DNA from 3 places in the Mesorhizobium sp. IMUNJ 23033 genome. Region 1 is predicted to be linked to each of the others. Evidence: riboswitches for the same ligand, from Rfam matches in the RefSeq annotation. Region 1 holds a riboswitch; each other region holds the start of a gene.
The links. Region 1 has a riboswitch for cobalamin ahead of ACFX5Q_RS01650 (aromatic ring-hydroxylating dioxygenase subunit alpha). Riboswitches for the same ligand answer to the same signal wherever they lie in the genome.
Positions count from the first base shown of each region.

Region 2: it holds a riboswitch for cobalamin, as region 1 does, so the genes downstream of both, ACFX5Q_RS04410 (DUF1636 family protein) here and ACFX5Q_RS01650 (aromatic ring-hydroxylating dioxygenase subunit alpha) in region 1, are expected to answer to the same signal.
Region 3: it holds a riboswitch for cobalamin, as region 1 does, so the genes downstream of both, ACFX5Q_RS31855 (ABC transporter ATP-binding protein) here and ACFX5Q_RS01650 (aromatic ring-hydroxylating dioxygenase subunit alpha) in region 1, are expected to answer to the same signal.

Region 1 is NZ_JBJACT010000001.1:330,115-333,398, forward strand. Features, by position in the region: gene ACFX5Q_RS01635 (ABC transporter ATP-binding protein) at 1-661, shown strand, start outside; gene ACFX5Q_RS01640 (DUF680 domain-containing protein) at 741-980, opposite strand; gene ACFX5Q_RS01645 (DUF680 domain-containing protein) at 1,058-1,264, opposite strand; cobalamin riboswitch at 1,780-1,982, shown strand; gene ACFX5Q_RS01650 (aromatic ring-hydroxylating dioxygenase subunit alpha) at 2,096-3,284, shown strand, end outside.
Region 2 is NZ_JBJACT010000002.1:231,396-234,679, reverse strand. Features, by position in the region: gene ACFX5Q_RS04415 (winged helix-turn-helix domain-containing protein) at 1-991, shown strand, start outside; cobalamin riboswitch at 1,021-1,227, shown strand; gene ACFX5Q_RS04410 (DUF1636 family protein) at 1,266-1,694, shown strand; gene cobW (cobalamin biosynthesis protein CobW) at 1,697-2,749, shown strand; gene ACFX5Q_RS04400 (cobaltochelatase subunit CobN) at 2,769-3,284, shown strand, end outside.
Region 3 is NZ_JBJACT010000045.1:17,745-21,028, reverse strand. Features, by position in the region: gene ACFX5Q_RS31865 (FAD-dependent monooxygenase) at 1-227, opposite strand, end outside; gene ACFX5Q_RS31860 (efflux RND transporter periplasmic adaptor subunit) at 224-1,357, opposite strand; cobalamin riboswitch at 1,738-1,947, shown strand; gene ACFX5Q_RS31855 (ABC transporter ATP-binding protein) at 2,135-2,917, shown strand; gene ACFX5Q_RS31850 (ABC transporter substrate-binding protein) at 2,949-3,284, shown strand, end outside.

The DNA of each region.
Region 1 (3,284 bases):
TCCGAAAGTGTTCCTGTTCGACGAACCGCTGTCGAACCTCGATGCGGCACTGCGCGTCGCCACCCGCATCGAGATCGCCAAGCTGAAGGAATCGATGCCGAATACGACGATGATCTACGTCACCCACGACCAGGTCGAGGCGATGACGTTGGCGGACCGCATTGTCGTACTCAAGGAAGGCCATATCGAGCAGGTCGGCACGCCGATGGAGCTCTACAAGCGACCGGGCAATCTGTTCGTCGCCCAGTTCATCGGCTCACCGGCGATGAACATCCTGCCGGCGACGGTCGACAAGACCGGCACCCCGACCGTCGTCAGCCATGTCGGTGGCCGCAAGGCAACGGTGCCGATCGCCACGCCGGCGTCGGCGAAGGGTGCTGCGGTCAGCTTCGGCGTGCGGCCTGAGGATCTGGTGATTGCTACCGGCGCGGACTATCTGTTCGAGGGAACGGTGGACTATGTCGAGCAACTCGGCGAGGTCCAGCTCGTCTATGTCGATATCGGCCGCGCCGACCTGCCGCTGGTGACCAAGATGCCGGGCAATGTCGAGGTCAAGCGCGGGGCGACACTGCGGCTGAGCGCGGACGCCGGCGACCTGCATATCTTCGACGCGGACGGCCACTCCTTCTCGCTCCACGCGCCGGAAGTGAAGGCGGCCTAACGTCAGGCCATTCGGCATCGCATAAAAACAAGAGCGGCGGGCCAGGCCCGCCGCTCTTGTTTGCTAGCAACTTCGGCGGTTAGCGATTGCCGAAGAGGTTGCGGTCGCTGCCCTGGGGCGCTGACTTTTGCACGTCGCCCGACGAATTCAGCAGCTTGTAGACCGGCGACTCGGTGTTGCGCACCGACGAGGTCTGCGTGGTGTCGATGTTGGCGGTCGTCTGCTTGTTGACGGCACTCGAACCAACACTGTCGTTATTGGCATAGGCGCTGCCAGCGGCGATCAGAAGCGCGGCGGCGGTAAGGACAATCTTCTTCATTTTGGGCACTCCTGGATTTCAGATCCCGGAGCGGCGGACTTGACCGCCGCTCTGCGTCTCGTCTTGGGATCGACTGTTTAGTTGTTGCCGAAAAGGTTGCGGTCGCTGCCCTGAACGACGGGCTGGTTGTCGGCATGGGCCGGCTTCTGGATCGAAGCGGTATGCGAGCTGTCGACTGCGGCGGCAGGCTGGTTCGCACCGTTGGAACCATAATTGTCGCTACCAGCGAAGGCGCTGCCGGAAATGGCCAGAAGGGCGGCGGCAGTGAGAACAATCTTTTTCATTTTTTATACTCCAGTATTTTCAGTTTTTTCGTCCGTCTAGCGGCGTGTCTTGGGAAGAAAATCGCGTCGTTCGGACAGCCCCGATGTGGGAAAGCCAGGTGGCGGTTTCCAATCACGAAGTTGTTTCGCTTGGACCATGACTCTGCATCTTGAAATTGTACCAGAGCCTACTACCACCAAGCTTTTTATCAACTTTATCAATTGGTTATCAAAAAGCCACCTATGCATCACCAACAGTGTCGGAGTGCCAGCGTTCACACCGTCCTGCACGCACCGTCAACAGAAACGAACCGTTCGGTTCGATTTCAGAATCCTCTAATAGTCACTTTTTGATACTATTAACCCTTTCGACGCCGGCTAACTCCCGATCGGCTGGCGATTCGTGACGGGCGCCAAGTGCGGCAAAAGCGGGAGATCGGCCTTCCCTAGGAGATGGGCTGCGGTATTCACATTCCGTGTCGCGCCCGCATGGATACGATGTCGCTTTCATGCCGCCACCGAACCGGCCGTCGTGATTAGATCATGGCATCTCAGGTGCCGCTTGGTGACGACGAAGCGGAGAATTGGGAAGCCGGTCAAAACCCGGCGCTGCCCCCGCAACGGTGGTGGAGTTCAAGTCGCAACGGGAGACCACTGGGCCACAAGCCTGGGAAGGTGTCGCGACCGTCCGCAAGGACACTCCAGAGCCCGGAAACCAGCCCGAGATTTCTAGACTCGACTGATCGCGGTGGGCGGTCAAGAGGTGGATGGTGCATGTCCGGCCTGGCGCCGGGTTGCCGCTAATCTTTCCTCCATCACCACCAGTTCAGTCCTTGAACACGAGGACAGGACATGGATGCGCGCAACGACATGCTGAGGCTGCTGCACAGCCGCAAGCAGGGCTACTCGCTGGAACAGCCCTTTTACACCGACGCCGATTTCTTCAAGCTCGACATGGAACTGATCTGGTATCGCGACTGGCTGTTCATAGGCCATGACTGCGAACTGCCGAAGCCCGGCAGCTTCATCACCGCCCAGATCGGCGACTATCCGGTCGTGCTGGTGCGCGACCAGCAAGGCAAGATCAACGCCTTCCACAATTCCTGTCGCCATCGCGGCAGCCGCGTCTGCAACACCGAGAAAGGCACCGCTGCCAAGCTCGTCTGCCCCTATCACCAGTGGACCTACGAACTCGACGGCCGGCTCTTGTTCGCCCGGCAGATGGCCGATGGTTTCGACAAGAGCCAGTTCAGCCTGAAGCCGGTCGCTTGCGAAAGCGTCGGCGGCTACATCTTCATCTGCCTGGCAAAAGAGCCCGCCGACTTCGCGCCGATGCGCGCCATGATCGAGCCCTATCTGCTGCCGCACCGACTGCGCGAGGCGAAGGTCGCCTTCGAATCGACCATCGTCGAAAAGGGCAACTGGAAGCTCGTCTGGGAAAACAACCGCGAGTGCTATCACTGCGCCGGCAACCACCCCGAACTCTGCAAGACCTTCCCGGAAGCGCCGACGGTGACCGGTGTGCAGGGCGCCGACAGCGACCCCGAAATGCTGGCGCACTGGGCGAAATGCGAGGCGGCGGGCCTCCCTAGCAAGTTCCGCATCGACCCGGCCGGACAATATCGCGCCACCCGCGCGCCGCTGCTGCGCGATGCCGTCAGCTATACGATGAACGGCAAGCGGGCAGTGACGAAGAACCTGTCCGACACAGTCTCGGCCGACCGGATCGGCACCTTGATGCACTATCACTACCCGACGACATGGAACCACATTCTCATCGACCACGCGGTGACCTTCCGCGTGCTGCCGATCAGCGCCACGGAGACCGCGGTGACGACGAAGTGGCTGGTCCACAAGGATGCGGTCGAAGGCGTCGACTACAACCTCGAAGAACTCACGCATGTCTGGACCGAAACCAACGATCAGGACCGCCGCATTGTCGAGGAAAATGCCTTCGGCATCCTGTCGCCGGCTTATGAGCCCGGCCCCTATTCGGAACTGCATGAGGGCGGCGTCATCCAGTTCGTCGAATGGTACGCGG
Region 2 (3,284 bases), on a different contig from region 1:
CTTGCTCGACAATGCCGCCGTCACGCGCAAGCGCACGGTGTTCGAATATTGGGCGCATGAGGCTTCCTTCCTGCCGGTCGAGACATACCCGCTGATGCGCTGGCGCATGCAGCGCGCCGAGCAAGGTGACGAGATGTATCTGGGGCTCGCCAAATGGGGTCGCGAACACGCCGGCTATATCGAGGAGGTCTATCGCGAGGTCGTCGATCGCGGCCCGATCGCAGCATCGGCGCTCGAAGGCCAGAAAGGTTCGGGCGGCTGGTGGGGCTGGAGCCACGCCAAACACGCCTTCGAATGGCTGTTCTGGGCCGGCCGCATCACCACGGCGTCGCGGCGCGGCTTCGAACGGTTCTATGACCTGCCCGAACGCGTCCTGCCGCAGGCGATCCTCGACCTGCCGGTGCCGGCTGCCGAGGATGCGCACCGCGAATTGCTGCGCATGTCCGCCCGCGCCCATGGCGTCGCCACCGCCGGCGACCTGCGCGACTACTTTCGCCTCTCGCCAGCCGACATGAAGGGCCGCCTCGAGGAATTGGTCGAAACGGGCGAGCTGCTGCCGGTGCGTGTCGAGGGTTGGGACAAGCCGGCTTACATGCACAAGGACGCCCGTCTGCCGCGCCGGATCGAGGCGCGCGCCTTGCTGGCGCCGTTCGACCCGGTCGTCTTCGAACGGGCGCGGGCGGAAAGACTGTTCGATTTCCGCTACCGCATCGAGATCTACACGCCGGCCGAAAAGCGACAGTACGGCTATTACGTCCTGCCATTCCTGCTCGGCGACCGGATCGTGGCGCGCGTCGACCTCAAGGCCGACCGCCCCGCAAGCGTGCTGCGCGTCCACGCCGCCTATGCCGAAGCCTGCGCACCGCCAGAAACCGCTGCAGAACTCTTCGAGGAATTGAAGCAGATGCAAGGCTGGCTCGGCCTGGAGCGCATCGAGGTGACGCCCGCGGGCGACCTGGGTCCGGCGCTGGCCGACATTGCCGTGTCGTAGACGCGCGTTGACACGACTGTCCCTACAAGCCTAAATCCGCTGCAGACGGTCTCCTCTCGGCAAAGGGAGGAGCCAAGAGGGAATGCGGTGCGGGATCTGAAGATCTCAAATCCGCGGCTGTCCCCGCAACTGTAAGCGACGAGCCTCAGCCGAAAACCACTGGGATGTTCCCGGGAAGGCGGCACCGAGGCGATGACCCGCGAGCCAGGAGACCTGCCGTCTGTGACATAAAGAATCCGATCGCCTGGCGGGTTTTCCGGGCAAGGAGCCTGATTTGGAGCGCGACAGCAGTTTTCCGGCTGAGACAGCGGACATATCGTCCGGCGGGGACGATTCCCTGGCCGGCGTCACAATCATCGTCTGCGCCTCCTGCCGCGACGAAACCGGCTCCGACGCCCATCCCCGCGCCGGCGAACTGCTGGCGCAAGACGCGCGCCGTGCCGCTTCGGGCGAAAACCTCCGCATCCGCACCGTCGAGTGCCTCGGCAATTGCAAGCGCCGCCTCAGCGCCGCGATCCTGCGCGACGGCTGCTGGAGCTACGTCTTCGGCGACTTGACCACGACCAGCGGCGCCGACCTCGTCACCGGCGCAAAGCTCTTCGCCACCTCGACCGACGGCCTCATCCCCTGGCGCGGCCGCCCCGATTCCTTGAAGCGCGGCCTCGTCGCCCGCATCCCTCCCCTCGACATCCTGAAGGACTGACCATGACCGCTCCAGATTCGTCCACCAACCTCTCCCGTGTCCCCTGCACCGTCGTCACCGGCTTCCTCGGCGCCGGCAAGACGACGCTGATCCGCCATCTCCTGGAAAACGCCGGCGGCAAGCGGCTGGCCATCATCGTCAATGAGTTCGGCGATATCGGCATCGACGGCGAGATTTTGAAAGGCTGCGGCATCGACACCTGCCCGGAGGAAAACATCGTCGAGCTGGCCAATGGCTGTATCTGCTGCACCGTCGCCGACGATTTTGTCCCTGCACTGGACCAGATCCTGTCGCTGACGCCGAAGGTCGACCACATCCTGATCGAGACCTCCGGCCTTGCTCTCCCCAAGCCGCTGGTCCAGGCCTTCCAGTGGCCGACAGTCAAAAGTCGCGTCACGGTCGATGGCGTGATCGCCGTTGTCGATGGACCGGCACTGGCCGAAGGCCGCGTCGCCAACGACATGGACGCCCTGCAGGCGCAACGCGCTCAGGATGAGACGCTCGATCATGACGACCCGGTCGAAGAGGTGTTCGAGGATCAGATCGCCTGCGCCGACCTGATCATATTGTCAAAGAGCGATTTGATGGACGCCGCCGGCTCGGCCCGCGCCAACGCGATCATCAACGAACACTCCGCGCGCGCCGTGAAGATCGTGCCGACGTCGCAAGGCAAGGTCGACCCATCGGTGCTGCTCGGCCTCGGTCTTGCCGTCGAAGACGACATCGAGAACCGCAAATCCCATCATGACGGCGCATTCGACCACGAGCATGACGACTTCGACACGTTCATTGTCGACATTCCCTCGATCGCCAACCCCGACGAACTGGCCAAGCGTGTCGCCACCGCCGCCGAAGAGGAAAACGTATTGCGCGTGAAAGGCTTCGTCGAGGTCGGCGGCAAGCCGATGCGGCTTTTGCTGCAGGCCGTCGGCCCGCGCGTCAACCACTATTACGACCGTGCCTGGACGGCCGACGACGACCGCCGCTCGCGCCTCGTCGTCATCGGCCTGAAAGGGCTGAACCGCCCGGCCATCGAGCGTATTCTCGCCGGCTGAGGCAAAAAACCGAACCGCAATGCACATCCTCACCACAACATCCGCCTCGCTCGACGACCTCGCCGAGCCTGTCGATCTGCGGCAGACGCCGGCGGATATCGTGGCGCTGTCGTTTACCGACAGCGATCTCTCCGGACTGGCGGCGGCGTGGAAGGCGGATGCGGCACGACTGCCGTCGATGCGGCTCGCCGCACTTCGCGATTTGCGCCATCCGATGTCCGTCGACCTCTGGGTCGACAGCGTGGCGCGACATGCCAGGGTGATCCTGGTGCGCATCCTCGGCGGCTATGACTGGTGGCGCTATGGCTGCGACCAGCTTGCCGCGATTGCGCGGGAACGCGGCATCAAACTGGCACTGTTGCCGGGCGAGAGCCACGACGAGGATCTGCGGCTGATCGAAGGCTCGACACTGCCGCGCGAGGAGTTGGACCCCTTGCTCGGCTATTTCCGCGAGGGTGGGCCGGCGAATATGAGCGCGCTGGTGCAGAGGCTGGCGCGGCTGGCTGGGTCAGATGCGGCGGTCGCCGAGCCGGTT
Region 3 (3,284 bases), on a different contig from region 1:
AGCTGCTCGACCCTGACGCCGGCGGCGAGTATGTCGTCGACGATGCCGATCTGGCGGTGGAATTCCAGCGTGCGGGCCTGAACGGCCAACGCGCGCGAGGTTTCGCCCGGGCCTGCATCCTTGTCGAAAATACGCACCTGGACGCCGAGGCGGGTGAGCCACAGCGCAAGCGTCAGTCCGGTTGGCCCGGCGCCGGCAATCAGCACTTGAGTCTGCGAGGCACTCATCTGGTTACTCCTTCGGTGAGGCGAACCTTTTCGTGTTCGCGAAGCCGGTTGACGCCGGCGGTGACGACAATGTCGCCCTCGGCAAGGCCGTCGCTGACGACGACGCGGTCAGTCTCGTAGCGGGCAATGGCGACCGGCTTGAGTTCCACAGTCGAGGACGCGGCCACCACCCAGACGGCGGGCTTGCCGTCCTTGTCGAACAGCGCGCTTCCCGGCAGGACCACGACGGGGGCGCTCATCGTGTTGACGCGGCCGGCGACGCTGCTGCCGAAGCGCATTTCGTCGGGGGTGTCGCGCAGCGAGACCTTGACCTGGAAGGTGCGGGTCGCGACGTCGGCCACCGGTGCGACCTCGCGGATGGCGCCGATTGTCGCGATCGCCGGATTGCTCAGCAGCGAGACCTTGATTTCAAGGGGACGCCTTGCATTTCCGCCGGTCGAGAAGGCTGCCTCGGCGATGGAGAAGACGGCGTCGCGGGCCGCTGGATCGGCGACCCGCGCCACCATCTGCCCGGCGTTGACGACTTGGCCCGCTTCGGCGCCGGTCGCGGTCACCATGCCATCGAAATCGGCATGCAACTCGGTATAGGCGAGCTGGTCCCTGGCCATCTCGAAGCCGATCCTTGCCGATTCAAGCTTGGCCTCGGCCGATCGCAGGCTCTTCAGCGTTGCATCGTGATTGGCCCTTGTTGCAAAGCCCTTGGCGAGAAGTGCCCCGATGCGGGCCTCGGCGGCACTGGCTTCGACCAGAACGGCCTCGGCGGCGGCGACGTCGGCCTTGGCGCTGGCGAGGCGGTTGCGATAGTCCTGGTCTTCGATGCGGGCGAGGACATCGCCCTTCTTCACCATCTGGCCGACCTCTGCTGAGCGCTGCACGAGCTTGCCGGACAGCCGGAAGCCAAGATCGCTTTCGCGCTGCGGCCGGATCTCGCCGATGGCGATGCGCTCGTCGGCCTGCGGGGCAGGCTTCACCGCCATGGCCCGGACAAGCTTGGCTTCGGGCACGTGCGGTTCGACCGCCGCGGCCTCGCCCTTTGCGCCATACCAGACGACTGCGGCGGCGCAGGCAAGTGCTGCCAAGGATGCGGCGACGAGACGATGCTTTCCGCGCCTGTTGTGCAAGAGTGTCATGTTGTCTCCTTACCCGATGTTGCGGCCTGCGCCGGGCAAGGGCGCGTTAGCCGAAGATCCCATTGGCCGGAGAAGAACCGGGGCGATCATTAAGTTTGATCCCAGGGACCGGCGCCCGTCTTGACCAGCACGATCCTATTCGCCTTTTCGGGCCCTGAAATCCCGATCGGGTTCTGAAAGTTTTCCGATGTTTTGGCGCCAGCCCCCCAAGACGCCGGGCCTGTCGATATGCCTGGACATCGAGGGAAAGAGGAAACGTCGGCCGCTGGTGTTGACAGCATATGGCAGCGCTTGTTACGTAATGTTATTACATATGCAGCCTACCGAAGGCGAACCGATGCCTGCAATCAAAAAACCATTGCGGCGCGATCAGGGGAAACCTACGGTAGAAAAATGATGGTCCCCGAGCCGAAAGGCGAGGGGTGAAAAGGGAACACGGTGAGACCCGCTTTCGGGTCGAGGCCGTGGCTGCCCCCGCAACTGTAAGCGGCGAGCAACATCCGCAAATGCCACTGGCCGGCAAGGCTGGGAAGGCAGGATGAAGCCGAGACCCGCGAGCCAGGAGACCTGCCATCAGCACGAGTTGACCGGACGGGGTGTGCCGGGAGGAGACGTAGCCATCGGTCTGTCGTCCGATCGGCCCAGCTTCCTTCCGTCGCCAGTTTTGGAAAGTGACGGAAATTTGGAAGCCTCCATCCATCGCATCATCGTGTGCCCGCTTTGCCGCGATTCAACCGGGCTGGCTCGCATCCCCGCTTCGAGGCCGGGGCTGAGCCGATGATGCTGCTCGAAGCCCGCGACGTGAGCGCGACGGCGAATGGCCGCCGCCTGGTGAATGGGGTAAGCCTGTCGGTTGCGTCAGGCGATCGCCTGGCCATCATCGGTCCCAACGGCGCCGGCAAGACCACGCTTTTGCGCATGCTGTGCGGCGCGCTGCAGCCAAGCACCGGCGAGATGCGTCTGTCGGGGCGCCGTCTCGACCGGATCACGCCGGCCGAGCGGGCGCTCAACATGGCGGTCGTCGGCCAGACCGACCAGCCAGATCCGCTGCTCGCCTTGATCGACTATGTCGAGCTTGGCCGCGTCCCGCATGCCGGCATGAGGCGCCTGCGCGAAGATCGCGACATCGTCGTCGACGCGCTGCGCCGGACGGGGCTGCTGCCGCTGCTCGGCCGCAGCATCGGCTCGCTCTCCGGCGGCGAGCGTCAGCGCGCGCAACTGGCTAGAGCCTTCGCCCAGGAGCCAAAGATACTGTTCCTCGACGAGCCGACCAACCATCTGGATCCGCGCGCCCGCGGCGAGCTGCTCGAACTGGTCGCCGGCTTCGGCATGTGCGTGGTCGCGGTGCTGCACGATCTCGCGCTGGTGGCGCCCTTCGCCACCCGGGTCGCGGTGATGAACGACGCCCGGCTGCATGCGCTGGCGCCGCCGCGCGAGGCGCTGACCCAGCAGCTCATCCGCGACGTGTTCGGCATAGATGTCTTCCGCCTGCGCCATCCGACCGAAGACCGCGAACTCACCGTCTTCGACGTTCCCAACCGCGCCGCCTCGCCATCCTGAACGGACATTTCCTCAACCAAGGAGCCACCTCGTGAAACGCCTCGCCCTCTCTCTTGCCTTTTCGCTCGTCGCTTCGGTGGCCTTTGCCTTCCCGGTCACCGTCGACAGCTGCGGCAAGAAGCTCTCCTTCGATGGGCCGCCGAAGCGCGCCGTCATCCATGATCTCAACATGGCCGAGATGGCCTTCGCGCTGAAGCTGCAGCCATCGATCGTCGGCCTGACCGGCATCACCGGCTGGTACAAGGTCGGTCCCGAATTCAAGGCCGAGCAAGGCTCGATCCCCGAACTGGCGCCAAAGTATCCGACGCTGGAGAACCTCGTTGCCGTCGAGCCCGATTTCTTTTTCGCCGGCTGGTACTACGGCATG